3 regions of the Colwellia sp. SU-HH00943 genome follow, and region 1 is predicted to be linked to each of the others. Evidence: predicted binding sites of a transcription regulator. Region 1 holds the regulator's gene; each other region holds the start of a gene.
What was found. The regulator sigma-54, encoded in region 1, starts transcription at its own class of promoters, with help from an activator protein. The targets are predictions, from matches to a motif close to GTTGGCACGNNNNTNGNNT.
Positions count from the first base shown of each region.

Region 2: a site for sigma-54 is predicted at 3,948-3,966, ahead of AC27GZ_RS06875 (PEP-CTERM sorting domain-containing protein). Genes of this name have one in related genera too.
Region 3: a site for sigma-54 is predicted at 7,351-7,369, ahead of glnA (glutamate--ammonia ligase). Genes of this name have one in related genera too.

Region 1 is NZ_BAAJLW010000001.1:391,759-402,324, reverse strand. Features, by position in the region: gene yjgA (ribosome biogenesis factor YjgA) at 1-82, opposite strand, end outside; gene pmbA (metalloprotease PmbA) at 184-1,545, shown strand; gene mgtE (magnesium transporter) at 1,632-2,993, opposite strand; gene AC27GZ_RS01700 (HPr family phosphocarrier protein) at 3,164-3,442, opposite strand; gene rapZ (RNase adapter RapZ) at 3,467-4,321, opposite strand; gene ptsN (PTS IIA-like nitrogen regulatory protein PtsN) at 4,451-4,903, opposite strand; gene hpf (ribosome hibernation promoting factor) at 4,920-5,207, opposite strand; gene AC27GZ_RS01680 (RNA polymerase factor sigma-54) at 5,232-6,755, opposite strand; gene lptB (LPS export ABC transporter ATP-binding protein) at 6,840-7,565, opposite strand; gene lptA (lipopolysaccharide transport periplasmic protein LptA) at 7,585-8,196, opposite strand; gene lptC (LPS export ABC transporter periplasmic protein LptC) at 8,251-8,817, opposite strand; gene kdsC (3-deoxy-manno-octulosonate-8-phosphatase KdsC) at 8,814-9,383, opposite strand; gene AC27GZ_RS01655 (KpsF/GutQ family sugar-phosphate isomerase) at 9,383-10,348, opposite strand; gene AC27GZ_RS01650 (calcium/sodium antiporter) at 10,371-10,566, opposite strand, start outside.
Region 2 is NZ_BAAJLW010000002.1:377,588-388,153, forward strand. Features, by position in the region: gene AC27GZ_RS06865 (arginase family protein) at 1-538, opposite strand, end outside; gene topA (type I DNA topoisomerase) at 940-3,609, shown strand; gene AC27GZ_RS06875 (PEP-CTERM sorting domain-containing protein) at 4,045-4,740, shown strand; gene AC27GZ_RS06880 (ribosome recycling factor family protein) at 5,082-5,453, opposite strand; gene AC27GZ_RS06885 (hypothetical protein) at 5,531-6,298, opposite strand; gene cysB (HTH-type transcriptional regulator CysB) at 6,616-7,590, shown strand; gene AC27GZ_RS06895 (L-serine ammonia-lyase) at 7,729-9,105, opposite strand; gene AC27GZ_RS06900 (CoA pyrophosphatase) at 9,251-9,829, opposite strand; gene pabB (aminodeoxychorismate synthase component I) at 9,833-10,566, opposite strand, start outside.
Region 3 is NZ_BAAJLW010000004.1:501,453-512,018, reverse strand. Features, by position in the region: gene tuf (elongation factor Tu) at 1-324, shown strand, start outside; gene epmA (elongation factor P--(R)-beta-lysine ligase) at 834-1,811, shown strand; gene AC27GZ_RS13740 (MerC domain-containing protein) at 2,006-2,386, shown strand; gene glnG (nitrogen regulation protein NR(I)) at 2,523-3,926, opposite strand; gene glnL (nitrogen regulation protein NR(II)) at 3,989-5,077, opposite strand; gene AC27GZ_RS13725 (DUF4124 domain-containing protein) at 5,186-5,704, opposite strand; gene glnA (glutamate--ammonia ligase) at 5,882-7,288, opposite strand; gene typA (translational GTPase TypA) at 7,701-9,518, shown strand; gene AC27GZ_RS13710 (hypothetical protein) at 10,121-10,285, shown strand; gene AC27GZ_RS13705 (hypothetical protein) at 10,321-10,554, opposite strand.

The sequences.
Region 1 (10,566 bases):
GCATTTCTTTTTTGATTTCTGTTTTACTTTTTAACTCTATTTCTGATGCTAAGTCGTCGATATCGTTGGCAGAGTGAGGCATAATAAGCGTTACTATCAGTTAAATTTAATTGTACTAACTTTATTATACGCAAATTGCCATAAAGTTGATATTCAAAAGCCTAAATAGATATAAATATGACCATAACAAATAAAACTACAAACCCCTTATTAGCACAAATGAATGAAGTTGAAGAACGTGTTGCTAAAGCGCTTAATTTAGCTAAATCATTAGGTGCCGATGGCGCTGAAGTTGCAATGACTCGCCAACAAGGCTTAAGTGTTGGTACTCGTTTAGGAGAGGTTGAAAATGTTGAGTTTACTAATGATGGCGCTTTAGGAATTACGGTATATCAACAAGGGCGAAAAGGTAGTGCGTCTACTGCCGATTTATCACAAGCTGCATTAACACAAGCGGTAGAAGCTGCAGTGAATATTGCTAGATATACTTCAGTTGATGATTGTTCGGGGTTGGCTGATAAAGACCTTTTAGCAATGGATAACAAAGAATTAGATTTATATCACCCGAAAGCACTATCTACAGAAGAGGCGATAGACATTGCCAAAGCTTGTGAGCAAAGTGCATTAGAAAGTGATGAGCGTATTAGTAACTCAGATGGCGCCAGTTTAGATAGTTTTTCTGGCTTTAAGGTTTACGGTAATAGTCACGGTCAAATTGTTTCTTATCCCAGTACACGACATAGCTTGAGTTGCGTTGTTATCGCTGGTGAAGGTGATGAAATGCAGCGTGACTATGCTTACGATGTTAATCGTGATTTTTCGTTATTAGAAAGTGGTATCAGCATTGGTAAAAAAGCCGCCCATGAAGCCACTTCTCGATTAAATCCACAAAAGCTTTCTACCATGAAAGTGCCTGTTTTATTTCGCGCTGACATTGCCAATACCCTTTGGGGCCATTTTATAGCGGCTATTAGCGGTGGCAATTTGTACCGAAAATCTTCTTTCCTATTAGATGCGCTAGGAAAAAATGTTTTTCCTGACTTTTTATCGATTCAAGAGCGCCCACATTTGCTTAAAGCATTAGCAAGTAGTGCTTTTGATAGTGAAGGAGTTGCGACGAAAGATAGAGATATTATTGTAGATGGCGTTTTACAAACCTATTTATTAACCAGCTATTCAGCGCGCAAATTAGGGTTAACAACAACGGGACATGCTGGTGGTATTCACAATTGGCTGGTAAATAGTAAAAGTACTAATCATAGCGGTGATTTTGATGCTATGTTAAAAACCTTAGGGACGGGGTTATTAGTTACTGAGTTAATGGGGCAAGGGGTCAATGTTGTTAATGGCGATTACTCTCGTGGTGCCGCTGGTTTTTGGGTAGAAAATGGCGAAATAGCTTACCCTGTCAGTGAGATTACTATTGCGGGTAAACTACAAGATATGTTTAAAGGCATTATTGCTGTAGGCTCTGACGTTGATATGCATGGTAGTATTAGAACGGGTTCTATTTTACTTGAAGAAATGCAAATAGCTGGACAATAATTTTCTATTACTACCTTTAGTGCTCAGCATTGCGACTGAGTACTAAGGTTTAGTTATGATAGTTTTAGTTATTATGGTGAATTTAGTTACGGCGCTAATAGTAGGGTTGCAGTACCTAAAAAGGCAAAAATACCTACAACATCAGTAATCGTAGTGAGAATAACTGTACCTGCTAATGCGGGGTCTACTTCCATACGTTTTAGGATAATAGGTACAGCGACACCGGCTAAACCTGCTGCTGTCATATTCATTAACATGGCTATGGCAATTACGCCGGCAAGCACTATATCTTGTTGCCATAAACCAACAACACTCGCAATTAATAACGCCCATAATAAGCCATTTAAAAAGCCGACGGCGAGCTCTTTATATAACAATGCTTTTGCATTGCTATCACCAACATGACCTAAGGCCATACCGCGAATAACTAGGGTTAAGGTTTGCCCACCTGCTACACCACCCATGCTAGGCACTAAGGTATTTAATATCGCTAGAATGGCTAATTGGCTTAATATTCCTTCGAACATACTGGATACTGCAACAGCCATAAGTGCGGTGATTAAATTTACCCCTAACCATAATGAGCGCTGCTTGGTACTTTTGATGACAGGTGCGAAGGTATCGGCTTCGTCATCTAAACCCGCCATACTCATCATAGAATGTTCAGCATCTTCACGAATAATATCAATTACATCATCGATTGTAATACGGCCGAGTAAGTGATCTTCTTGATCGACAACAGGGGCTGAAAACCAATCATGGCGTTCAAATAACTGTGCCACATCTTGTTCACTCATATCGGCCTGTACAGCTTCGACATCAGCATCGATTAGATCTGAAATAATCACTTCTGGCTTGGCTGTAACTATGGCAGCTAAAGACACTGCACCAATAAATTTGTTATTACGATCAACTACATAAAAGGAGTCTGTTGATTCAGGTAGCTCGGCCTTTAATCGCAAATACCGTAATACCACATCGACAGTCACTTCCGGTCTAACGGTGATGGTATCTGTATTCATGATACCACCGGCGGTATCTTCCTCGTAAGATAAAGCAGTTTCTATTCGGCTTCTATCTTGCGAGTCCATCGAGTTAAGAACTTCTTGGTAGTCGCTATCAGGTAGAGTACGAAAAACTTCTGCAATATCATCAACATCCATCCCCTCAGCGGCAGCAGCGAGTTTTTCAGGTCGCATGCCCTTAAGGATACCTTTACGTACTTCTTCACTGAGTTCTTCTAATACTTCGCCGTGAAATTCAGCATCAATTAATTGCCATAACACTAAACGGTTTTTTGCCGGGGAAGACTCAAGTACTAGTGCTAAATCATAAACAGGCAATTCTTGTAAAAGCTGCCGAACATAGACAAACATGCCATCACTCAGGGCTTCGTTCACCTGATGTAATCTTCGTTGAATGTCTTCTTGTTCTGTTAGCTCTGACATGGCGATGAATCTGCTATTTAGTTTTTGGGAAAGTTTGGAGATGGTTTACTTAATAAGTTTATCGTAACTCAATGGTTTTATCAGCTTTTTATTTTAATGCTAAAAAGTCATTGTAATGATTAGATGTTTAAAAACTGTTCGTGCTTGCTTGCGCTCAAAAAGCTACTTTACTATTCAGACTCATCAAACTTGTCGCCTATCAGCTGACTAATAGCGGCTAATGCTTGTTCTGCATCTTCACCTTGAGCAGTGACTGTTACGGTTTTACCTTGACCGCCAGCGAGTAACATTATTGCCATAATACTATTGGCATCAGCGGTTTTATCTTCTAATTCAAGGGTGATTTTCGCGGTAAATTTTTGGCATAACTGAGCAAGCTTTGTTGCAGCGCGAGCATGTAAACCGAGCTTGTTGATGATAGTTAAGTCTTTAGAAATAGTTGTGGTCATAAGGCTACTCATAATGATTCATTATTATTTTTTTACTTTCTCAATATCACGGTGATGTGTTTGTACATCTTTCTTTTCTTTTCTAAAGTTACTGGCTAATAGTTCAGCGATATAAACGGATCTATGCTTACCGCCTGTACAACCTATGGCGATAGTGACATAACTACGGTTATTACGTTCTAGATGTGGTAGCCATGTCATCATAAAACTATTAATTTGCCAGATAAACTTTGTTACTATCGGTTGACTGGCAAGGAAATCTTGTACGGGTTGCTCTAACCCTGTGTAGGCTTTCAGATCTTTTTCCCAAAAAGGGTTTGGTAAAAATCGCGCATCAAATACATAGTCGGCATCGGCAGGGATGCCATGTTTAAAACCGAATGATTCAAATACTAATACCATAGCCCCTGTTTTTTTACCTAAAATACGTTCTCTGACTAAGTCAGCTAATTGATGCGGGCTTAATTGGCTAGTATTAATGTATAAATCTGCTCGGGTAGAAATAGGCGTAAGGAGCTTTTTTTCTAACGCTATTGCTTGATCTAAGGGGATATTTTCTTTGATTAATGGATGTAAACGACGTGTTTCGCTAAATCGACGGGTAAGGTCTATATCGTCAGCATCTAAGAAAAGGGTAGTTACATCAACAGCATTCGGTAAGTACTCGATTATTTCCGGTATATCTTTAGGATCATTGGGTAAGTTACGGACATCTAAGCTGACGGCAACATTCTCGTAATCATTGATAACAGTATGAGTTAAGGCAGGTAATAAGTTAATAGGAATATTATCTACGCAATAGTAGCCTAAATCTTCTAATACTCTTAAAGCAACAGATTTCCCTGATCCTGAACGGCCACTGACAATAATAAGTTTCATACTTGATATCTCGCGCTACAAGGCTAAAGCAGTGTCATTGACAGCTGTTATGATGGCTTGCATGCTTTGTTAAATAAGTTGTTATTTAGGTACTTTACATTATTATGCGGTTGTAAAATACGTTGCTTTTTAATGTGCTTGTTGAACTAGATTAAATAAAGCTTGTTTAGAAGTACACTTACGCGCTTGTTTCGCTACTTTTCGATCACTAAACAGTTTAGCTATGCTTTGTAAAGTTTCTAAATGTGCTTGAGTGCAATCTTGAGGTACAAATAAACAAATAAAAATATCGACAGGTTTATTATCTATTGCGTCAAACTCAATCGCTTTTTCAGTGGTTAGCATGACAGCAACTGCTTTATTTGAGTTTTGCAATTTTCCATGAGGTATCGCAATACCATTACCAATACCTGTACTGCCCATTTTTTCTCGGTTTAGTAAGCTATCTAATAGCGTACCTGTATCGGATTCACCTAATTTACTACTGGCAAGTTGGCAGAGAGTTTCGAGTATGCGTTTTTTGCTACTTGCTGGAACTGCACAGGCAGTGCAGTCCAGCGTTAAAATGTCTTGTAGGGTCATAGTACTTTGAATGGGGTTAATGGCTGGCAATTTTGCCTTTGTATTTAAGAATTTGGCGGTCTAATTTATCTACTAAGGTATCAATAGAGGCATACATCACTTCATTCACCGCTGAAGCATGCACTTCGCTACCATTTAGGTGAACCGTTGCTTCAGCTTTTTGGTCTAATTTTTCTACCGTTAGTACAACGTAAACATTGTTAATATGATCAAAATGTCGCTCTAATTTGGCAAATTTTGTGTCGACATAATCGCGTAAAGACGTGGTAATTTCTACATGGTGACCAGTAAGATTAATTTGCATATGCGTGATCCTTTTAAATGAGATTTACAATAAACTCTTACGTTGATTTGACGGCGGAATAGCTAATGATTCACGGTATTTAGCTATGGTTCGTCTTGCAACATTAATGCCCTGCTCAGCCAATAAATCGGCCATTTTACTATCACTTAGCGGTTTAGCAGGTGTTTCCGCTAAAATGAGCTTCTTAATCAAGGAACGAATTGCTGTTGAAGAGCATTCACCACCATTTTCAGTACTTACATGACTAGAAAAGAAATATTTTAGCTCAAAAATACCTCTTGGTGTGTGCATGTACTTTTGTGTTGTTACACGTGAAATGGTTGATTCATGCATGTCTACTGCTTCAGCTATATCATTTAATACCATTGGGCGCATGGCTTCGGCGCCATGTTCAAGAAAGCCTTGTTGGCGCTGAACAATACAATTTGACACTTTTAGTAGTGTATCATTTCGCGATTCTAAACTTTTTATAAACCATTTTGCTTCTTGAAGGTTTGAGCGAATGAACTGACCATCATCACTAGAAGACTTGGTGGTTTTAGTCATGGCTGCATATTGTTGGTTAATAGATAATTTAGGCGCTGTATCTGGGTTTAATTCTACAATCCAGCGTCCATTTTTCTTTTCTACGGAAACATCAGGAATAACGTACTGCTCATCCCCTTTTATTACCGCATCACCTGGGCGTGGATTCAGTGTTTGAATTAAGCGCATTACTTCGCGAAGTTGATTTTCTTTAAGCTTAGTTTTACGCATAAGCTGACGGTAATCTCGGTTACCCAGTAGGTCTATATGCTCTTCAATGATGTGTTTACTTTCTTTCAAATAAGGAGTGTCTTCATCAAATTGATTTAACTGGATGATTAAGCAGTCAGCAATGGAGCGAGCGGCAACACCGATTGGATCAAAGACGTTAATGCGCTTTAATACCGCTTCCACTTCGTCAAGCTCTAAATCTTCAATACCGACACTTTCTAAAATATCTTCGCAAGAAACGGTTAAATAGCCAGCATCATCTACCGCTTCAATAATGGCAATAGCAACTGCGCGGTCAGTATCCGTAAAGGGTGTTAATTCCATTTGCCAGAGTAAATGATCTTGAATAGAGTCTGTGGTTTCACCTTGATAGGTGTAATCTTCAGAAGGGCTTGAGATTGCACCTGTATTAGAGGTTCCAGCACTGTAACTCTCTTCCCAGGTGGTATCTATATTTAACTCTTCAGGAATATCATTTTGAGCCATTGCTTCGGTAGTACTTATTTCATCAATAGTGGCACTGGTGTCTTCACTACCTTCAGGGCTGGTTTGTTCTGTGCTATTTGTGCTAGCAGAAAAAGCTTCTTCTAACTGTTCATTACTGTTGTCGTTTTCTTCATTGCTATTACTCGGTGAATTTTCATTCACTTCAAGCAAAGGATTACTCTCAAGCACTTCTTGAATTTCTTGTTGAAGTTCCAACGTCGATAACTGCAGAAGCTTTATCGCTTGTTGCAGTTGCGGCGTCATGGTGAGTTGTTGTCCTATTCGGAGCTGCAGTGATGGACGCATTTAGTTCTGTTCTTATCCTGTTGTTGTTATTTTAGTAATACATTCACTATAAATTATAGCTTAATTTTTTTTGTATATTAGTAACTATAGCGTGAATTGTTCGCCGAGGTATACATCTCTGACCTTTTGATTTGCAAGTATTTGGTTTGCATCACCTTGAGCGATAATTTCACCGTGACTTACTATATAAGCATGCTCACAAACATCCAAGGTTTCTCTGACATTATGATCTGTGATTAAGATACCAATTCCTCGCTCTTTAAGATGAATGATAATCTTTTTAATGTCACCTACCGATATAGGATCAACACCGGCAAAAGGTTCATCCAGTAAAATAAATTGAGGATCAGCAGCCAGTGCTCTTGCTATTTCTACACGTCTTCTTTCGCCACCAGATAAGCTCATACCAAGGTTATCTTTGATATGACATATATTAAATTCTTCGAGTAAATGTTCCAGCTTTTCTTGCTTTTTCCCTTCATCAAGGTTTTTGCGAGTTTGCAAAATAGCCATAATATTTTCAGTGACGGTGAGTTTTCTAAAAATTGAGGCTTCTTGAGGTAAATAACCTATACCACGTCGTGCTCTTTCATGCATAGGAGCAAGTGTGACATCTTCATCACTTAAAATAATTTTACCGTCATCATTAGGAACTAAGCCAACAATCATGTAAAACGAGGTGGTTTTGCCGGCGCCATTGGGGCCTAATAAACCAACAATTTGCCCGGTATTCACATTGAGGCTTACACTTTTTACTACTTGCCGACCTTTATATGACTTAGATAAACCGTGAGCGCTAAGGGTAGCTATATCAGTGTTGTCAGTTGCATTAATCATTGTTGTCACTGTCTTTTTTACTGTCATTATTGGCGGCGTTATTTTTTTCTTGTTGAGCTTTAATTTGTGCAGGTTGTAAAATAGTGGTGACGGATTCATCACGACTACTTTCAGCTTCAAGCTTTTCATTTAAGGTGTTATAGGTGATTGTTTCACCAGTAACCATACTACCAGCCTGTTTCACTTTGGCATTGCCTGATACGGTTATCAGATAAATGTCCGGTTGATATTTTATTTCATCAGCCTGTAAGCTAATTAAACTGCCGTCTTCTAATTGTTGTTGAAAAAGAGCTGGTTTGCCTTTGGCTAGGTAGGTGTCGTGCTTTTCATTGGTCTTTTCATTCGTTTTGCTAAAAACCTGCACTATATCGGCTGTTATTGCGATAGAGCCTTGGCGAATACTTACGTCTTCCAAATAACTGGCAATTTTGTTTTTTAAGTCTGCACTTTGACGTTTTGATTTTATGGTAATTTCTTGTGTGAGATCTTTTTTAGCCGCATAACTAGCGTTAGTAAATGTTAATACGCTAGTCGCGAGTAAAACACCTAAACCAATAGATTTAATTTTCGTTACTGAAGGTTTTACAAAATTCTTTTTTATCATAAAGTTATCACAAGGTTATTTATATGGGGCTAATTGCAATTAGCTCTTTGTTTTTTAGCTGTCAGTTTTCTTATAAATGGTACGTACATGTTCAGTTAAGGTCATTTGTTTAGTGTTAAGGTCAATGATCAAGCCTGAACCATACATAGTAAAGTCTTTCCCTTGCACCATAACTGTTTGCTCTGAACTAATTATATTGGTCTTTAAATCTAATTCTAGATACTTACAGTGAATTTCTTCTATTAAACTTTCTTCATCCGTGGCTTTTAAATGAACACGGTGATTTAAAATAACTCTGTTATTTTTGTATAGTGTCGCTTCTTTTGCACTAAGTTGCCATGGTGCTTCATTATTTTTTGGATATAACGTATAACTAGGTAACTCAAAGTGGGTTACTTCAAGTTTGGCATAATGCTCCATTCTGTCGGCAATAATGGCATGAGATAATTGCCCTGAATCAGTATAAATATCACTTTTCAGTGCTTCGGCAATAAAGTCAGGTGTTAAATCATGTTCAACATCTGCCCCTGGCAGTACTTGTGAACCACGCCATTCAATAATACCGTAGGCCATAGCGCCTAGCAATAATACCAAAAGAGCTAATGTATGCAGACGTGTCATATACTGGCGCCTGTTGCTTGATCAAGTGTACCTTGACATTGCATTATTAGATCACACACTTCTCTGACTGCGCCAAATCCTCCTGTTGTGAACGTTTGGTAATCAGCTTGCGTCAATACGTTGGGATGCGCATCTTGAACAGCGACACCTAAACCAACGTGTAAGATGCAAGGTAAATCAGGCATGTCATCACCTATATAAGCTATTTCATCTGCTGATAAATTGAGTTGTTTTGCAAGCTCAATCAGCGCAGGTAACTTATCTTCTTGCCCTTGTACTATGTGCTTAACATTTAATGCCGCCATGCGATTAGCAACGATAGCTGAGCGTCTTCCAGTAATAATGGCAACGTCAACACCACTGCTGCCGAGTGCTTTAATACCAAAACCATCTTTAGTGTGAAATGCTTTTAATTCTTCGCCATCATTACCTAAATAAATACGGCCATCTGAAAAAACACCATCAACATCACAAACTAACAGTTTTATTTTTTCTGCACGTTTTAGAATTTGCTCACTCACTTGCCCATACAGCGTGTTATTAGGTGAATTTGATAATTGATTCATTAAAGTACTCCTGAGCTGAGTAAGTCATGCATGTTCATGGCACCTATTGGTTGCTGATGTTCATCAATGATGATTAAGCCATTAATTTTCTTATCTTCCATAATATTTAGTGCTTGTGCTGCTAGCATATCTGCTTGTGCAACCGTGGGAGATGTTGTCATTACTGTGGCGATATTATCGCGATGTATATCGATTTTTAAATCAAGAATACGGCGTAAATCACCGTCGGTAAACAAGCCTATTAAGGTGTTGTCTGCATTCACTACTGCAGTCATTCCCAACCCTTTAAGTGACATTTCTACTAAGGCGTCTTTGATGAGCGCTGTTTCACTCACAACAGGGAGGCGATCTCCTTGGTGCATAATGTCACTTAAACGAAGCAGTAAACGTTTGCCTAGACTTCCCCCTGGGTGTGATAGCGCAAAATCATCAGCAGTAAAACCACGAGCATTGAGTAGTGCTACAGCAATAGCATCTCCCATGACTAAAGTAGCTGTTGTACTTGAAGTTGGGGCTAAACCAAGCGGGCAGGCTTCGGTAGATACCTTGATGCAGATGTGTGTATCAGCAAGTTTTGCTAGAGTAGACTCTTTATTGCCTGTCATGGTGATAAGTTTAGCGCCGATACGTTTTATAACAGGAATGATCGCAAGAACTTCAGTTGTTTCACCGGAATTAGAAATGGAAAGTACCACGTCATCTTTGGTGATCATGCCTAAATCACCATGACTTGCTTCACCGGGATGAACAAAAAATGCTGGTGTACCAGTACTGGCCAGTGTTGCCGCAATTTTACCGCCAACATGACCTGATTTCCCCATACCTATAACAATGACTCTACCTTGGCATGAAAACATCAATTGGCAGGCATACTCAAAACTGTCATCAATATACTCTAGCAGCTCAACAATAGCTTGCTGCTCTATGTTAATCACGTTCTTAGCCAGTTGTTTAAAATTCGTCATAGTCTACTTAAGGCTGTATTTGTTAGTTAATGGTTGTTTGAGAAAAAAGCAATATTTGATAAGCGATAAAGCTTAATAATAATAATGCACCTTTTGCACGAGTAAGTCTAAAGTAGCCTGATTTACGGCTAAAACATAAAATAAATAGTAGCGCTGTTATAGCCATCATAACGGGAGCATCGCGCAGAGAGGCATCAGGATTTATCGCCCCTGGCGCT
Region 2 (10,566 bases), on a different contig from region 1:
AGGCTTTAGTCAACGGATAGCTCACACTATGATCGCCACCTATACCAAAAATACCTTTAGTAGGAAACTGGGCATAAAAGTCATGCAGCACATCTTCAGTAATACTTAATGGGCTGACACAGTAGTTGCTCGTGCTATCTTGATAAAGAGCTTTTCGACAATTTGCAATCGTCGCCTCATTTAAGTATTTGTCTGACAGTAAATGTGGGATAACACGAATATCACCTAAATCAAAAGCACAGAGGTCAGGGTAGTTATTAAGTAATGTAGAGCGAAGAAATAATGGCCCCCAATTAGCGCCTCGCAAAATACCACCGCCACAATCGGAAGCTACACCTAATATTACCGCATTAGACGCTTCTGATAGCTCATTTAAAGTGTTTTGCCATAGTTTGTCTACATCGGTAGCCTGACCAAAAATTGTTTGATGTAGTTGCTCCTTTCGCTCTTTAGCTGTATTTACCGTAAATACACCATTGCCAGGGGGGCATAAACATTGTGTTAGTTTTTCTTTAAATTGAGGCGTTAATTGAGACATTTTCATTTCCTATACACAGCTAAAGTGAAGCACAATTGAATTTTTTTATCTTTTTACTCTTATTTTTTTTGACAAAGTCGATTATGATTGCGCAGAAAATAGAGTTAAGTATTTTAAATAAATTTTATATGTAGGCATTATAGTCAAAAGCTGCAACGAGTCATAGGCGCCTCAGCTGACTCAAAAAATAAATACTTGTCAATTTGTATATTTATAGATATATGTATAAATAGGTATGCAATCATATTTTTACAATGAAATTAATTTTTAGCGTTATTTAAATAGTATTAAAGGGCATGCTCGCACTTTTTAACGTTAAGTAATGCGTGAATAAAAAGACAAAAAAATAATTTACTTTTGTCTATTAAAGCACGATCGAATTAGTAGGATTACAAATTTTTATGGCAAAATCATTGGTTATTGTCGAGTCGCCAGCCAAAGCGAAAACAATCAATAAATATTTAGGGAAAGACTTCGTAGTTAAGTCAAGCGTCGGTCATGTTCGAGATCTACCTCACGGTAGTACAGGCAAAAAAGTAGCAGCAAAGTCTCCTGCTGAAGTACGTAAAATGACGCCTGAAGCAAAAGCTAAATATAAAGCAAAACGAGATAAACAAGCGCTTGTTAATCGTATGGGTATTGATCCAGATAAAAACTGGGCAGCTAACTACCAAATTTTGCCAGGAAAAGAAAAGGTTGTTAGTGAATTAAAAAAACTTGCAGACAAAGCTGACACTGTCTATCTCGCAACCGATTTGGATCGTGAGGGAGAAGCGATTGCATGGCACTTAAAAGAAATTATTGGTGGTGATGATGACAAGTTTCGCCGCGTTGTTTTTAATGAAATAACTGAAAGTTCAATTCAGCAAGCTTTCTCTACGCCGGGTGAATTAAGTATGCCGGGTGTAAATGCTCAACAAGCACGTCGATTTTTAGATCGCGTTGTCGGCTTTATGGTGAGTCCATTACTTTGGAAGAAAGTGGCCCGTGGTTTATCGGCAGGTCGAGTACAATCTGTCGCCGTAAAACTCGTTGTAGAAAAAGAGCGGGAGATTAAAGCATTTGACCCTAAAGAGTTTTGGGAAATAGCTGCACAAACTCATTCTAGTAAAAATGAAGCTTTAACCCTTGATGTAACTCATGAAAATGGTAAAGCGTTTAAGCCGACTAATAAAACTGATGCCGACAAAGCATTATCTATATTAAAACCTGCACAATACACGGTCAGTAAGCGTGAAGATAGGCCTTCTAAAAGTACGCCTTCAGCTCCTTTTATTACTTCTACACTGCAACAAGCTGCTAGCACTAAATTAGGTTATGGTGTTAAACGTACCATGGGCTTAGCGCAACGTTTATATGAAGCGGGTCATATTACTTATATGCGAACCGATTCAACTAATTTGAGTAAAGATGCCGTTGACATGTGCCGTGGTTATATCAGCAAAAACTTTGGTGATAATTACTTACCTGAAAAGCCTAAAGTGTATGGTTCAAAAGAAGGGGCTCAAGAGGCGCATGAGGCAATTCGTCCATCCAATGTCAATCTTCAATCGGCATTAATGGAAGGTATCGATGCTGATGCTAAAAAACTATATGACTTAATTTGGCGACAATTTGTGGCTTGTCAAATGACGGCTGCACGTTACACCGTAAGCACGTTAACTATCAGTGCTGCTAGTTTCGATTTAAAAGCGAAAGGTCGAGTAATGCAATTTGATGGTTGGGCACGTGTTCATCCACAGCTTGCTAAAGGTGATGACAAACATTTACCTGATTTAACTGTTGGTGAGTCACTCACCTTAGATGATTTAGAAGCAAGTCAACACTTTACTAAGCCACCAGCACGCTATGGTGAAGCATCGTTAGTGAAAGAACTTGAAAAGCGCTCTATTGGCCGCCCATCTACTTATGCGTCTATTATTTCAACCATTCAAGACAGAGGTTATGTTCGCTTAGATAAAAAACGCTTTTATGCTGAAAAAATGGGTGAAATAGTAACCGATAGTTTGTCGATGAGTTTTGAAAAACTTATGAGCTATGACTTCACCGCTAATATGGAACAAGAGCTTGATGCGATTGCCGTTGGAGAACTTGATTGGAAAGCGGTTTTAGATGAGTTTTATAAAAATTTCAGCAAAAAACTTACCCTTGCAAATAAAGATGTTGACGATGGCGGTATGCGCAATAACTCGCCAGTGTTAACAGACATTGATTGCCCAACATGTAACCGTAAAATGGGGATTAGAACTGCCTCTACAGGTGTGTTTTTAGGTTGCTCTGGTTATGCTTTACCGCCAAAAGAGCGTTGCACCACGACAATGAATTTAACGCCGGGTGAAGAGGCTGTCAGTGTTTTAGCTGAAGATCAAGAAACTGAAGCATTACGCGCTATGCATCGTTGTCAAAAATGTAATACAGCGATGGACAGCTACCTTATTGATGAAACTCGCAAGTTACATGTCTGTGGTAATAACCCTGAGTGTGACGGCATAGAAGTTGAGCAAGGTACGTTCAAAATTAAAGGTTATGATGGTCCCGTTTTAGAGTGTGATCGTTGTCAATCAGATATGGAGCTGAAATCTGGACGTTTTGGTAAGTATTTTGATTGTACCAATGAAGAATGTAAGAACACACGTAAATTGCTTGCCAATGGGGAAGCAGCGCCGCCAAAAGAAGATCCTGTTCAGTTGCCTGAACTTGCTTGTGAAAAGTCAGAAGCGCACTTTGTGTTGCGTGATGGTGCCGCAGGTATCTTCTTAGCTGCTAGTACTTTTCCACGTTCACGTGAAACGCGCGCGCCAAAAGTGGCAGAGCTTAAGCGCTTTAGAGATAGAATATCTGCTAAGTTTTATTATCTGGCTGATGCACCAGAGCAAGATAATAAAGGTAATTTAGCTATTGTTCGTTATAGCCGAAAAACTAAAGAGCAATATGTCATGAGTGAAGTTGATGGCAAGGCAACAGGTTGGACGGCTAAGTATATTGACGGTGCTTGGGTAGAGGATATTCCTAAACCGAAAAAGAAAGTAGCGAAGAAAAAGCCTGCTAAAAAAGCAACTGCTAAGCAATAAACAGCATTAAAGTCAGTAGTTAAGTAATCAGTAATTAAAAGCCTGCATGATGCAGGCTTTTTTGTTTGCAATATGCAGTGATTAGTTCAGCGCTTTGCCTACTAGTCTAAACCTTCTACACCAGCTATGAGATTAGGCTTAACCAGAAAACTTTATACCGCAGAATATTTGCGGTCATTTAGCCTAGATAAAGTACGTATTGATGAAGTGTATCGCAACAAGACTGAACACAAGCCAAGCTTTATGAATAACAGATTTTAGTGTCAAGTTATTTTACAAAGGTTCAAGTCTTAAATATTACAAACCCACTAACCTATTGTTTTTTTATGAGTTAACTAATTGGCGCACTACCTGCATATCACCCAATAAGTATTTATTTTAGCTTTATTAAATATCTTTCAACCTCGATGGAAAAGGATTAAAAGGAAAACTCAAATGAAAAATAAATTTTTAAAAGGCTTAGTGGCTAGCTTTGCTTTGGCTGTTAGTGGAATTGCTAATGCTGGATTGATTACATATGAATTGAAAGACTTAGCTGGATTTACATCATATTCAGATGGCAATACTTCACAAACGTTTAGCGGTACAGGCTTTGTTGGTATGTACGCAACAAGTTTTGCTCACCTATTTAGATTAGAAAGTGAACGAACTCAAGCTCAAAATAATATACAAATAGATATATCTAGTTTGTCAGGAGCAAATATAAATTCCGCGTTTTTAAGTTTCCAAATGCTTGATGCAGTAAGTGGCTCATCTAACTTTAACATAGATGGTTACGATTCGAATGGTTTATTAAGTCACCTTCAAGGTTTTACTGGTGTCGATTACGGAAGTCTAGCCTTTGCTACAAATGGTACTACTGGAGTTCAATCTTTTGATATAACATCAATTTTAAATTCAGCTCTTTCATCGGGTGAAAACTGGCTAGGACTAAATGTATATCGTACAGGAGGAGACCATCAGTGGACTTGGACTGGCTCTTCAACTTTTCCAACACGCTCATCTGACGAAGCAATGCTAAGGTTTGTAGTTGACTTTGAAACTGTAGATGTTCCTGAGCCTTCTACTTTAGCAGTTTTTGCTTTAGGCTTAATGGGTTTAGCTTCTCGCAGATTTAAGAAAAAATCTTAGTACAAAACAAAAGTACAACTAGAATCGAAAGTACTGATCATAATGGTTAGTGCTTTTTCCTTTTTAGAGACATGAAGGCCGGAAAATTACAGTAAAACCCACCTAAACGCTTCAAACCTCTTAATAACTAACTGAATAATAGAACTAATTGTACATTTTTAATGTTATTCGAACACTTTCTTGTGGCTCAATAGCCATTGAAAACTAGAGAAAAAGTCTTCTAAAAATAAAAAGCCGCTTTGTAATTGCAACAAAACAGCTCCAAGCTGACTCAATAGCCTAAATTAAAATGTAGGCTTTGTTGTATTCAATAATCCGTGATGAGTCTAGCGATAAAAGTACTAGTCTAAACCTTCTAATTCATCAATAACTTGTCTTGCTTGAGTTATGGTGCAATCAGTTCTAGCAATTAAAGCGCTTACTGTAACGCCATCAAGCATTTTAGCGACATTGAGTAATTCATCATGACTTAAGTGTTGATATTCTTTTCTAAGCAGCGTTGATAGCCAAAGCCAGCTAGGCTCATCAGCTTGTTCAATCAACTCTATAATAGTTTGTATTTGCTCAAAATTGGCTTTTAGTTGCCAATTTCTGGAACGGCCTATTCGCTGTAACTCGCAACCTTGCTGCCTTATCAATGCTTTTAGAGCGTAGGCTTTCATCGCTTTACGAAGGAATGATGGCAGTGTAATAGTATTAGTTTTGTTTAACATGTTTAATCGTTATCAATATACTTTTTAACATTAAAAAAGCCAGCAAAAGCTGGCTTAACAATGTGCAATTTTTGGAGTTACCATTTCTTTTTAGGTTGAAATAACAGATCCAGCTCATCTTCTTCACTTTTTGCTTTTTTAGCTGCATCTTGCGCGTTTGTGTTTTTCAACGCATCGGTTATTTCTTGTAATTGCGCTGTAATTTCAGCTTGCTTAGCGGCAACATAATCGGTTTTTAATGGGTGGTTCGCTAGTGTTTGCAATGCTTTTTCTAAATATTGTCGAGCAGAGCCAAGCATTTCTTTATTTTGAGCTTGTGACCCACGCTTCACCAAACTTTCAATATTGATTTTTAATTGCATAGCATCTAAACGTTGATCTTCTTTAGTAAAAGTTTGTGCATCAAGGTTACCTTTGGTTTGCTCTGACTTTAAAGTCGCGCGTACTTTCTTGATACATTGCAAAATAGTGAGAAGTTGCTGCTCGTTATCTGGTAGTTGGAAAGAGTCATCATTGGGCTGACTTGCTGCTAAATCTTCTGCGGCTTCAAGTCTAGACTTAAGCTCTTGTATTCTATTTTTAATACCTTTTAAATTAGGTGTTAGTTCTTGTATTGCTTTGGCTGCATTTAAGCTTCTGACATTTAATATTTTAACTAGGTTAGGGCTAGAAGGGAGGTTTGATAAATTAAGAATAAGCTCTTCATTTTCATCTATGATAGCTTTCTGTTTGGCTGTTTTAGTGCGTCTTTCTGCTTCTTGCTTTTCTTTATGTTGTTGAATTGCGCTAACAATAACAACAAAAATGATTAAGGCGATAATTAGGCCTACGATTATAGCGATCATAATAAAGCTCTTATAGTGTATATGTGAACAATTTGTCACTTGGATTCTTTACCTAGGTAATATCAGTCTACAAAAAATGTAATGTTTAGCAAGGGATAACTTACAATTAACACTGATTTTATTTTTATAGCACAAGGAAATTTAAAGGGAATTTGTCTTTTTAGTATGAATAATAAGCTAGTTCAAAAAGGTCTTAGGGGCTTTTTTGGCAAAATGGTGAATTAAATTTACAAAAATCGTAATTTAATATGGAATAAATTTCCGATTAAGTATATCATTTTGCTATAAGAGATATTTTGAGCAGCTGAAGTTTATTTATGAAATTGCAACAATTACGTTATATCGTTGAAGTGCTAAACAACAACCTTAATGTTTCTGCAACAGCAGAAGCACTCTTTACCTCACAGCCTGGTATTTCAAAGCAAGTACGCATGCTAGAAGATGAGTTAGGTATTCAAATATTTGGTCGCAGCGGTAAGCATTTAACTCATGTGACTTCTGCTGGACAAGAAGTTATTAATATTGCACAGCAAATATTATCTAAAGTGGAAGGGATAAAAGCCGTTGCTCGTGAACATACTCAACCTGATGAAGGCCGCTTACGTATAGCAACAACACACACTCAAGCACGCTATGCTTTACCTGAAGTTATTCAAGGCTTCATTAAGAAATACTCTAAAGTATCGTTACAAATGTCTCAAGGTACACCTGCTCAAATCAGTGACTCTGCTGCTAAAGGTGAGGCTGACTTTGCAATAGCCACTGAATCTTTGCACTTGTACAACGATTTAGTCATGCTGCCTTGTTACCACTGGAATAGAAGCATTATAGTTCGTAAAGATCACCCGTTAGCCAAGAAGCAAGATTTAACTATTGCAGACATTGCTAAGTATTCACTCGTGACTTATGTGTTTGGTTTTACCGGTCGTTCAGAGCTTGATGCTGCGTTTGAAAAAGCTGGAGCAGAGCCAAAAATTGCGTTTACAGCAACAGATGCTGATGTTATTAAAACCTATGTACGTTTAGGGGTAGGCATTGGTGTGATTGCATCAATGGCAATCGATCCTAAAATTGATAGTGATCTTGTGACTCTTGATGCTAGCCATTTATTTAAGGCGAGTACGACTAAAATTGGCTTTAGACGCGGCAGCTTTTTACGAGGCTATATGTTTGACTTTATTGAACGCTTTGCACCGCATTTAACTAAAGATATTGTTACTCGTGCCATGATGATGAAAAACAATACTGAGGTAGATGAGTTATTAAAAGACGTTAAACTGCCAACGTATTAAGCAAGATATTAAGTAGCAAGCAGTGAAACTTGCTACTTAAGCCTAGTTTTTGTTTTAACCATTAACCATTCACGCCTATTCCTCGAAGTTAAAACTTCAAAAACTATCGCATTATAGGCTTTGATTTAATTAGTCAAATTAACACTCAATAATGTTCACAGCTAAACCGCCCCGTGATGTTTCTTTGTACTTACTTTTCATGTCATTCCCAGTATCCCACATAGTTTTAATGACTTTATCTAAGCTTACTTTTTGGGTACCAGTACCACGTAATGCTAGCCTTGAGGCATTAATTGCTTTCACTGCACCCATCGCATTTCGCTCTATACATGGTACTTGTACTAAGCCGCCAACAGGATCACAAGTGAGACCTAAATTGTGCTCCATACCTATTTCAGCAGCATTTTCTACTTGAGTTGGAGTGCCGCCCATAATCTCAGTTAATGCAGCTGCAGCCATTGAGCAGGCAACACCGACTTCTCCTTGACAACCCACTTCTGCTCCTGAAATTGACGCATTTGTTTTATATAAAATACCGATCGCTGCAGCGGTGAGTAAGTAACGGATGCAATCATCATCGGTGACGGGTTGAACAAATTTGTCGTAATAACATAACACTGCCGGAATTATACCTGCTGCGCCATTGGTTGGTGCGGTAACCACTCTACTACCAGCAGCGTTTTCTTCATTTACTGCTAGAGCAAAAAGATTTACCCAGTCCATTGCGGTTAAGGGATCGTTTGATTTCTCAACTTTTAATGAACGATGTAGGGCAGGGGCACGGCGATTTACTTTTAAACCGCCAGGAAGAATCCCTTCAGTTTTCATGCCTCGTTCGACACTACTGCGCATTACTTGCCATATATTAATAAGTTGAGCACGAATACTTGCTTCATCATTAAGGCACTTTTCATTATTCATCATGATAGTGCTAATACTTAAACCACTGGCTTTGGTCAGTTCCAATAGCTCTGCAGCATTAGCAAATTTATGGGGTTTATCTATATTAGCGTGTAATGATAAGGCTTTATCCTTTTCTTTTTCAAAGTCACAATCTTCAACAATAAAGCCACCACCGATAGAGTAATAAGTTTGCGCCAAAATAAGTGTGTTTGCTTGGTAGGCATAGAGTGTCATTGCATTAGCGTGCGCAGGTAATGTTTTACGGCGATGATAAATTATCGCGTCATCTTTAGGAAAACTAACACTATGCTTGCCAGCCAATATGACTTTTTCACTTTGAACAACATTGGATAAAATAGAGTCAATTGAGTCAACTTCAATAGTTTCTGGCACTTCACCAGATAAGCCCAAAATGATAGCTTTACCAGTGCCATGGCCTATACCTGTTTGTCCTAACGAGCCAAATAGTTCACATTTAACGCGATCGACATTAAGCAGTTGGGATTGTTTTTGTAGTTCATCTATAAATAATTTTGCTGCTTTCATTGGGCCTACTGTATGAGAGCTAGATGGACCAATACCCACTGAAAACATATCAAATACACTTATCATGTTTATTTCCGAATAATGTTTCGCTATTTGCGACTTGTATTGTCGTTAATATGGTAATGATAGCTAAAAGTTATCATTATTGAAAACAAATATTAGAACAAAATCTTTGAAACCGGTAATAAAAGTGGCTAGATTTCGGTACAGCTTATTTTATCTGCTCAACTAAATCTTTGAGAATAGCGGCAGTTGCACCCCATATATTGTAGTGCTTATAAGGGAAGAAATGGATGTTATGTTCCCGGCCATGACGAAGCGCGGTAATGCAGTGATGATTTTTTGTTTGTAAAAAGTGCTGTAATGGCACGTGAAATATTTCAGCCACTTCATTGTCATCTAATTGATAGTCTTGCTGAGGGTCAATAAGTGCAACGATAGGGGTTATTTGATAGCCACTTATCACTTGATAAAGAGGAAGTTGCCCTATGACTGAAACAGTACTTGGGGCTACACCTATTTCTTCATAGGTTTCCCTTAGCGCAGTGTCAATCATATTAGTGTCGTTAGGCTCTACTTTTCCACCTGGAAAACTGATTTGTGAAGGGTGATGTTTTAAATGGCTGGAACGTTTTGTTAATAATACTTGTAAGCCTGAATTACTTGTTGGATTGTCAATAAGGCCAATAAGCACCGCGGCGGATTTAAGGGTTGAGTGATGTTGATAGTTATGACTTGATTGCGGCAATCGCTGTAAATGAAACCGATGTAAAAAGTCATTTTTATTCATGTATCACTCACTTTTATATTTAGTGAAATTACTTAATACCGGTAAAATACGTTTCACTTTATCAAGTGTTTCTTGGTATTCATTATGCGCTGTTGAGTCGGCAACCAAACCACCTCCAGCCCAACAAAATAGTTTATTAACTTGTGGTGAACTCGTTGATTGCTCAGCTATTAGCGTGCGGATGGTAATACTTGTGTCCATAGTGCTACAACTTGAAATATAACCAATACTGCCACAATAAACACTTCGCCTGTGAGGTTCAAGTTGTTCAATGATCTCCATAGCACGAATTTTAGGTGCTCCGGTTATTGAGCCGCCAGGGAAAGCCGCTCGGAGTAAATCATGAGGGGTTTTACTCTCTGATAATTGTCCTTCAACCGTACTGACTAAATGGTGCACGGCAGGGAAGCTTTCTATATCAAATAACTCAGGTACATCGACAGAATTTGGTATACACACTTTGGAAATATCATTGCGAAGTAAATCAACGATCATGACGTTTTCTGCGCGATCTTTGCTTGAGTTTTTAAGGATAACAGCATTTTGTTTATCTTGGCTTTCATCTTCGCTTCTAGGCATAGTGCCTTTAATTGGCTTACTTTGAACTTTACCTTGTTGGCATTGTAAAAATCGTTCAGGAGAAACACTTAACACGGCTGAGTGTTCAAAACGCATAAAAGCTGAAAAAGGAGCATTATTTTCTTTACGAAGTGTGCAATAAGCTTGAAATTCATCCC
Region 3 (10,566 bases), on a different contig from region 1:
GAGCGTGGTCAAGTATTATGTGAGCCAGGTTCAATTTCACCTCACACGAAGTTTGAGTCAGAAGTATACGTACTTTCAAAAGATGAAGGTGGTCGTCATACACCATTCTTCAAAGGTTACCGTCCACAATTCTACTTCCGTACAACGGATATCACAGGTGCAGTAGAGCTTCCTGAAGGTGTAGAAATGGTAATGCCAGGTGATAACTTGAAATTTGTAGTAGAGTTAATCAACCCAGTAGCGATGGACGAAGGTTTACGCTTCGCGATTCGTGAAGGTGGTCGTACAGTAGGTGCAGGTGTTGTATCTAAGATTATCGACTAATTAGCATTTAATTGCTGTTATTCTTGTATTAACTTTGTTGTGGATACTCATTGACTAGCGTCAATTCCGTGTCCACGCCGCGTTAATACTTCGAATGACATACAATTAGAATTGTTAATAGATTGACTGAAAGGTCGTTTTCTTGAAAAAGAAACGGCCTTTTTTGTTGATGCTGTTAAATGACAGTGGTTTATGCAGGTTTGTTTCTGCAGAATTTAATATAATACCAAGTTGATTAAGTTCTTTCCCACTCAGCGAGAATTAAAAGGCTTAGAGGCAAGGAATTGATTGAAGAGAATGGTTATTCCCTTGTCAAAATCAATAACGCAGCATATAAGCCTTTTAAACTCGCCCTTTGGGAGCTTGCTCGATGCCCACTAACTTCGTTAAATTTATTTGATTTAGAATGACTAGACCTAAACAAATTTGCCTTGTTATTGAACATCGAGCATAGCTCTGAGTAGGGAAGAAATTTAATCAAATTGGTATAAATATGACTCGGGGAAATTATGTCTTGGCAACCTACGCTAAGTTGGCAAAATGCGCAAAAACGCGCGCAAATAATTCAGCAAATTCGACAGTTTTTTGCAGAGCGTAAGGTAACTGAAGTTGAAACACCTGCATTGTCTTTAGGGACGGTGACAGACGTGCATTTAGAAGCGTTATCGTGCCGTTATCACTTCCTTAATGATAGCTCAATTTCTGAATCTACAACCTTGTATTTACAAACTTCACCTGAATTTCATATGAAGCGACTGCTTGCTTCGGGATACGGATGCATTTTTCAAATAGCTAAAGCGTTTCGCCATGAAGAGGCTGGAAGGTTTCATAACCCTGAATTTACGCTACTAGAATGGTATCGATTAGGATTTGATCATTTTGATTTAATGCAGGAAGTTTCGGCTTTATTAAAAACGGTATTAGGCTGCGGAGAAGCAAGCCAAATAACTTATCAGCAAGTATTCATAAATCATACCGGAATAGACCCGCTAACGGCCACTCAAGAGCAGTTACTTTCGGTAATAAAGGAACATGATAAATTGAGTGATTGGTTAACGAGAGAGTTTAATGTTGATATTTTATTACAGTTTATTTTTAGTGAAATAATTGAAATAAATATTGGTAAAGACAAACCATGTTTCGTATATAACTTTCCCAAGTCTCAAGCTTCACTTGCTAAAATTTGCCCAAAAGATAATAGAGTTGCTCAAAGGTTCGAGTGTTATTATCGGGGTATTGAGCTAGTTAATGGCTTTAATGAACTTACTAATGTTGAGCAACAATCATCAAGATTTCAGCAAGATAATACGCAAAGACGTAGTTTATCTATGGCTGAAAAGCCCGTTGATGATAATTTTATTGCAGCATTAAATCATGGATTACCACAATGCTCTGGTGTCGCGCTTGGAATTGATCGTTTGATTATGTTGGCATTAAATGCCGAACATATTGAGCAAGTATTAAGTTTTCCGATCAGTCAAAGTTAAATTTTGTTAAATTATGCAGATTTTAATAATGTTATAATATCTCAATTGTGATATTATTACATTCAGTGCTTTCATCCTAAGGTTGAAAGCATATCAGCTCAAAAAGGAAAGCTGCTTCTACCGTTTTATTAAGTTGAGTAAGGTGATGGCAAGTGGTTTCTTATTTTTTACTTTCAGTTTGGTTTTAGATTCTTATGTTAGATAGAATAGGTATTACAGCAACATCGTTATGTGCATTACATTGCATATTGTTGCCTATATTATTACCTGTACTGCCTTTAGTGGGGTTAAGCTTCTTAGCGGATCACACATGGGAGCATATCTTTCTACTTATGACTGCAGTACTCGGCACTGTGGCATTATTTTCAGGCTTCAAACGTTATCATAAGCGTTTATATCCTTTTTATTTATTGTATCTAGGTGTGGCAATTTATTGGATGAAGCATGATTTCTCTGAAGCGTTAGAAATGTATTTTATTCTTGGCGGTGCTAGCTTGATAGTAGCCGCACACTTTATCAATATTAAGCTTTGTAATAGCTGTAAGCAGTGTGATGAAGAGGTTTGTAGTTCTTAATTCTCTATCCTAAATTTCTTGTCTGTTCTATTTTAATTAATAATTAGAGCAGGTGGAATAAGAGAAAACTCAACCTGCTCATAAATAAATTGTCGTCACCTAGTAATATTTATCTCACTAAGTATAAATGCTACGTTTAGCTAATATTCAATTCTTTTAACTTTCTCGTTAACGTATTTCTGCCCCAGCCAAGCTTTTTAGCAGCATCTTGCTTGTGTCCTTGGGTAAATAACAAAGCACGCTCTAACATTATTTTTTCAAACTCAGGCATGGCGGTATCAAGAATTGCACTACTACCTAGCGCTAATTGCTGATCCATCCAGTCGCTTAAAGCGGCTTGCCAAGATGAAGATTGTGGGGTTATTTGTGCAGTTCGCTCTGTTAATTCACTGGGTAAATCTTCTAGCAATATCTCTTGGCCACTTGCCATTACAGTGAGAAACCTACAGATGTTTTCAAGCTGACGGACGTTACCTGGCCATTGGCATTGTTGTAAAAAAGTAGCGGCTTTCTTACTTAATGTTTTAGGCTCAACACTTAATTCATTGGCGGCTTGTTTAAGGAAATGCTCACTGAGTTGAATAATATCTTCCTTGCGTTCTCTAAGGCTAGGAAGTTGTATGCGAATTACATTGAGTCGATGAAATAAATCTTCTCGAAATTCTCCTTTTTTAACTCTATCTTCTAAATTTTGATGGGTGGCTGCAATGATACGCACATCTACCTGTACGGGAGAGTGGCCGCCGACACGGTAAAATTGTCCGTCAGAAAGTACACGTAATAGCCGTGTTTGAATTTCCAGTGGCATATCACCGATTTCATCAAGAAATAATGTTCCACCATGGGCTTGTTCGAAGCGACCTTGGCGTACAGAGTTTGCTCCCGTAAATGCGCCCTTTTCATGACCAAATAACTCAGATTCAATTAAGTCTTTTGGAATGGCCGCCATATTCAGTGGAATAAAAGGTGCTTGAGTGCGCGGGCTATGAGAATGTAGCGCATGTGCGACTAACTCTTTACCCGTGCCTGACTCACCATTAATTAACACACTAATACTTGAACGGGATAAGCGACCAATAGCGCGAAATACTTCTTGCATTGCTGGTGCCTCACCGATAAGCCCTGCCGAAAGCGGTGCACTCTCCTTTTGCTGATTTTTAGCATTTTGTTCTCGAGAGTGGGTTAGGGCACGTTTAGCTAGGTTTACGGCTTCGTCCATATCAAATGGCTTAGGAAGATATTCAAAAGCCCCCCCCTGATAAGCATTCACCGCACTGTCTAAGTCAGAGTGTGCAGTCATAATAATTACGGGGATATTTGGGTGTGCTTTGCTAATTGAATTGAGTAGAGTCATGCCGTCCATATCAGGCATTCTAATATCTGAAATAATCACTTCAGGCTGATCATGATCTAAAGCAATTAAGACATTTTTAGCACTTTCAAATGAAGCGCTGCTTATATTGGCGCTAGCAAATGCTTTTTCTAAAACCCAACGAATTGAGCTATCGTCATCAACAATCCAAACTTGTTCAGTGATCATGGTTATTCTCTTGAGTAATATCTAATTGAAAAATTTTCATCATAAGTAAGTTATTCATAGCGCTAATCATTCTTTTCTGGTGTTAGCGGTAATAAAATTCTAAATTCAGTATGACCTGGTGTGCTCAGGCAAGATAACTTACCTTGATGTTGGTTTACTAAAGTCTGCGCGATTGATAGGCCTAGTCCGGTTCCATTAGAGCGCCCTGATACCATAGGGTAAAATAACGTGTCTTGGATGTGGTCGGGTATACCTGGCCCATCGTCAATAATGCTAATTTGTGCAGCAAGTTTTATCCGCTTACCATTAATTGTTTTGTTACTAGCAATGCGTGTCTTTAGGGTGATGGTATTATCAGTTCCTATCGCTTGAATGGCATTGTTGACGATATTTAACACGGCTTGTTGTATTTTTTCTTGGTCACATTCAACATTTGGAATGGATGGATCATAATCTCGGCGTAACTTAATATTCTGCTCGTCTGAGTAGCTTACAACCTGATAGACCTTCTCAAGCACCGAGTGAATATTGTGCTTTTGAATTTCAGGTAGTTGATTTGGCCCGAGTAAGCGATCAACGAGGTTGGTTAACCTATCTGCTTGCTCAATGATCATTTCAGTATATTCTTGTTGTTCCTCATTGAGTTCTCTATTAAGTAATTGCGCTGCACCTCGTAAACCCCCCAATGGATTTTTAATCTCGTGGGCTAAACCTTTGATTAAGTCACGTGCTGCTATCCATTGTTGTTGTTGAAATACTTCTAAACTAATTTGCTTTTGCTGATCTATTTGCTTGAATTCTAATAACACATGAGGGCTACGATCAAATTCAACCGCAGAAGCGGTAATTTCAGCAGTAAAGCGGTGGTTCTTTTTAAGTTCGAGCACAATATCGCTATCTGTGAACTCCTGCCCTGTGGCGAGTAATTGCTTCAAACGGCCTTTGCTAATAGACGTTTTTTTAAATATTACATCAAAAGAGCACCCGTAAAGCTTATACATGCTTTTAACAAGTAGCGCTTCGGCAGCAAGATTGAGATAACAAATATTTAAATCACTATCTAGAATCAAAACAGCGGTGACGAGCTGATTAGCAAGTTTTTGTTGATACCTTAATTTAAGCTCTTGAGTTTCTTGTCTACTGTGCAACATAAAGCTTCATACCTAAATAACGGAAGCACCAAAGTGGTGCGTCATTTGTTAGTATATTGGAAAAAAGTGATATATGCTGCCTAAATGCTACTATTTGGTGCTATTTTTCTAGTTTACCGAGGCTCTATGCATATAAAACGTTATTGCCTTAGATAATGCAATAACCTTGCCCTTTTCATTAAGCAGTTGCATTTTTATTTGATGTTCTCCGCGATCAATATTTCTAAGGGAAAACATGGTGTGGGTTTGTGCTTCTAAGTAGGGTTTATTATCTAAGATGAGTTGAATTTTTAACCCGCGTTTGAAAATTGGTTTGATACTACCGCTCACATAAACAGAGCCAGTATTGTCTCGAATTGTTGCGTTATCTTTGGGGTGATTGATAACAACTTGATAATCGTCTTCAATCTTTTTAGTTTTAATATCGAGTACTTGTGTATCAACATTGGTTGAAGATTTTATGACATTACCTGGTTGGGTTTTCATTTCTTCTGCGCCAGGTCTCGGCGTATCAGAATAAACTAGTTCACCTTTTTCATTACGCCAGACATAAATTTTAGCTGAGCTTGCATTCACAGGGGTGGCAATTGATAGAATCAGCAATGTTAGCAATAAAATTTTAATCATAATCAATTAAGTATATCTTCTTCCATTAGATACAGCAAAGCGCGAACATAGGTATTTATAATTTATACAAAAATGTAGAGGTTTACCACTGAAAACTGGATTCTTTTGCGATTAATTTACATTCACAAAAAAGCTCACCGAAGTGAGCTTTTCAATTTTCTATAAACTATAGAGAAATTATACGCTGTAGTACATGTCGAACTCAACTGGGTGAGTCGTTGAGTTTAATAATTCAACTTCTTCACGCTTAAGGCCAATGTATGCATCGATCATATCATTATCCATTACACCACCAGCTGTTAAGAATTCTTTATCTGCTTCTAATGCATCTAAAGCTTCTTCAAAAGATGCAGCAACTTGTGGAATAGCTGCAGCTTCTTCGGCTGGTAAGTCGTATAAATCTTTATCCATTGCATCGCCAGGGTGGATCTTGTTTTTGATACCGTCAAGGCCAGCCATTAACATTGCAGAGAATGCTAAGTAAGGGTTAGCAGTTGGATCAGGGAAACGTACTTCGATACGAGTCGCTTTTGGCGTAGGTACAATTGGAATACGAATTGACGCTGAACGGTTACGAGCTGAGTAAGCTAACATAACTGGTGCTTCAAAACCTGGAACTAAACGCTTGTATGAGTTAGTAGAAGCGTTAGTGAAAGCGTTTAATGCTTTAGCATGCTTGATGATACCACCAATGTAGTATAAAGCTGTTTCTGATAATCCGCCGTACTTGTCGCCAGAGAATAAGTTAACACCATCTTTTGCTAAAGATTGGTGACAGTGCATACCAGTACCGTTATCACCAACTAATGGCTTAGGCATGAAAGTAGCTGTTTTACCGTAAGCGTGTGCTACGTTGTGAACAACATACTTGTAGATTTGAACTTCATCAGCTTTCTTAACCATAGTGTTAAAACGACAAGCGATTTCGTTTTGACCACAAGTTGCAACTTCATGGTGATGCGCTTCAACAACTAAGCCCATTTCTTCCATTACTAAACACATAGCTGAACGTAAGTCTTGTGACGAATCAACAGGAGCAACTGGGAAGTAACCACCTTTTACGCCTGGACGGTGACCCATGTTACCTTCTTCATATGAAGTACCTGAGTTCCAAACCGCTTCTTTGTCATCAATCTTGTAGAAAGAACCAGCCATATCTGTGTGGAATTTCACGTCATCAAAAACGAAGAACTCTGGCTCTGGGCCAAATAATATAGTATCAGCGATACCTGTTGAACGCATGTATTCTTCAGCGCGGTTAGCAACTGAACGAGGGTCACGGCTGTAACCTTGCATAGTAGCAGGTTCAACGATATCACAACGAAGGTTTAATGTAACAGCTTCTGTGAAAGGGTCTAAAACAGCAGTTGAAGCGTCAGGCATCAATACCATGTCAGATTCATTAATGCCTTTCCAGCCTTCGATTGATGAACCGTCAAACATTTTTCCATCTTCGAAGAAGTCTTCGTCAATTTGGTGGTGAGGTAGTGAAACGTGTTGTTCTTTACCTTTTGAATCAGTAAAACGAAGGTCAACAAATTTGACATCGTGTTCTTTAATTAAATCGAATACTGCTTGTGACATATTCTCTCTCCAGTGGGGTTAATATTATAAGTTTCTTGATACGAATTTTGTGTTAGGCATACAAGCTAAAAATATGCCAATAATAAAGTCGTTTATAAACAGTTGCTTAGATATTTTAAAACAATTTGTGTGCACCAATTTTGTGCTCTTTTGATTCTTTTGGTGCAATGGGTTGATTGTTTAAGAATTACTATAAATCATTTTTATATCTTTGCCTGTAATTAATTTACTTTTGAAGTGATTATTTGTTATTGGTTAATGGATATTTTAATTTACTGGCTTGTCTTGGCCCTGCCTCGATATTTAATATCTTTTTAAGCAAAGCTCCTGTATAATGCGCGCCCAATTATAGCCTTATTCATTTATCGCGCTTTTACGGCTCGGTTAATGAAAGTAACAGCGAGTAACGCCTGTGTTAGATAAATTACGTAACGTCGCAATTATTGCCCACGTTGACCACGGAAAAACCACCCTTGTTGATAAATTACTTGAGCAATCAGGTACTTTAGATTCGCGTAGTGATCATGACGAGCGCGTGATGGACTCAAATGATATCGAAAAAGAACGTGGTATCACTATCTTAGCGAAAAATACCGCTGTTAACTGGAACGATTATCGTATCAATATCGTTGATACTCCAGGCCATGCTGACTTCGGTGGTGAAGTTGAGCGCGTGATGTCTATGGTTGATTCTGTATTATTAATTGTTGATGCTCAAGAAGGCCCTATGCCGCAAACGCGTTTTGTTACGCAAAAAGCTTTTGCTCAAGGCTTAAAGCCTATCTTAGTTATCAATAAAATTGATAAGCCAGGTTCTCGTCCTGATTGGGTTATGGATCAAGTTTTTGAGTTGTTTGATAACCTTGGTGCTACTGATGAACAGTTAGACTTTAAAGTGGTTTATGCCTCAGCGATTAATGGTTGGGCATCACTTGAAGAAGGTGAAGAAGGCACTGATATGATGCCTTTATTTGAAACTATTGTAGATGAAGTACCAGCGCCAGATGCCGATCCTGAAGGTGCATTTCAAATGCAAATTTCTCAACTTGATTACAGCTCATACTTGGGCGTAATTGGTGTTGGTCGTATTACTCGTGGCTCTGTTAAACCAAACCAGCAAGTCACGGTACAATGTGCTGCTGGTAATGTTCATAATGGTAAAGTCGGCAAAGTTTTTGGTTACTTAGGCCTTGATCGCCATGAAACTGAAGAAGCGAAGGCGGGTGATATCATTGCTATTACCGGTTTAGGTGAGTTAAAGATTTCAGATACTATTTGTTGTCCGTCAGAAGTGGAAGGTTTACCTGCATTATCTGTTGATGAGCCAACAGTTAACATGACTTTCCAAGTAAACACTTCGCCGTTTTGTGGTAAAGAAGGTAAGTTTGTAACTTCACGTAATATTAAAGATCGCTTAGAGAAAGAGTTAGTACATAACGTGGCTTTACGCGTTGAGCAACTTGATGATCCTGATAAATTTAAAGTATCGGGTCGTGGTGAATTGCACTTAGGTATTTTGATTGAAAATATGCGTCGTGAAGGTTTCGAGCTTGCGGTTTCTCGCCCAGAAGTGATTGAGCGTGAGATTAATGGTGAATTACAAGAACCGTATGAAACTGTTACGATCGATGTTGAAGAACAACATCAAGGCGCCATTATGGAAAAAATGGGTCTTCGTAAAGCAGAATTAACTGACATGGCACCTGACGGTACTGGTCGTATTCGTATGGACTTCATTATGCCAAGCCGTGGTTTAATTGGTTTCCAAACAGAGTTTATGACTTTAACATCTGGCTCAGGTTTGATTTATCATACTTTCTTTGAATACGGACCTCATAAAGGTGGTGATCTTGGTCAGCGCTTAAACGGTGTAATGATTGCAAATGCCACGGGTAAAGCGCTAACGAATGCTTTATTTAATTTACAATCGCGTGGTCGTATGATGATTGGTCATGGTGTAGAAATTTATGAAGGTCAAATCATTGGTATTCATAGTCGTGACAATGATTTAACGGTTAATGCACTAAAAGGTAAGCAACTAACTAACGTACGTTCTTCTGGTACTGATGAAGCACAAGTTTTAACGCCACCTATTATGATGACATTAGAGCAAGCATTAGAATTTATTGATAATGATGAATTAGTTGAGGTAACTCCTGAGAGTATTCGTATTCGTAAGAAGTTCTTAAAAGAAAGTGACCGAAAACGAGAAGGGCGTGCTGCTAAGTAGCGCAAATAAACCTTACTTCTAATTGATCGAAAACCGCTTACCTTTATCTCTTGTTAAGATTATCGGGTTAAGCGGTTTTTTTATGCCGTTTTTTTGTTTTCAAGGCTTGTGAATAAGTTATACCAAGTTGATTAAGTTCTTTCCCACTCAGCGAGAATTAAAAGGCTTAGAGACAAGGCATTGATTGAAGAGAATGGTTATTCAGGAGAATATGCTCCTGCATTCTCTAATAAGCTACATCCATGTAGCGTCCTTGTCAAAATCAATAACGCAGCATGTAAGCCTTTTAAACTCGCCCTTTGGGAGCTTACTCGATGCCCACTAACTTCGTTAAATTTATTTGATTTAGAATGACTAGACCTAAACAAATTTGTCTTGTTATTGAACATCGAGCATAGCTCTGAGTAGGGAAGAAATTTAATCAAATTGGTATTATTGTCTTCTTTAAACTAACTGGCCTAGATCCAATACTCCATACATATATTGTTACGTCTTTCTTACGAAAAGTTGCGCAAATATTTAATTTGCTGTTAAACTTAACCTGACGGTCAACTTTTCAAATTGACTGTGCAGATTTTATTATTAGCAAAAGGAGTTGCATCATGTCCCCTGAACAACAAAAGAGACTACAAGAGCTCAGCATCATTTTTAGTCAAGGTAAGGCTAATCCAGAGAAAATAAAAGAGCTCTCAGAATTATTAGCACAAATTAATCAAGTTAGAGAAGAATATTACGAAAACTTTATCTCAGAGCCTAGACCTGTTTAATGGTAATCTAGGTAATGGTATAAGGGTTATAAGTTTTAGCCTAGGTTATTATAGTTTTTGTATGTTGCAGCATCTAGTATCGACCATAAGTGAAATACACCACCAATAATGGCAGGAATTATTAGCCACCATAAGGCATAACCAGCCACACAGATAATGGCAAAGATAATTGCTGCGCCAAGTCTGCCTTGTACCAGCTGTCCTAATCCAGGGAAAAACACGTTGCATATTGCTGCTATTACATTGCCAGTAGAGCCTGAGCCAGACATAAAACTCTCAAT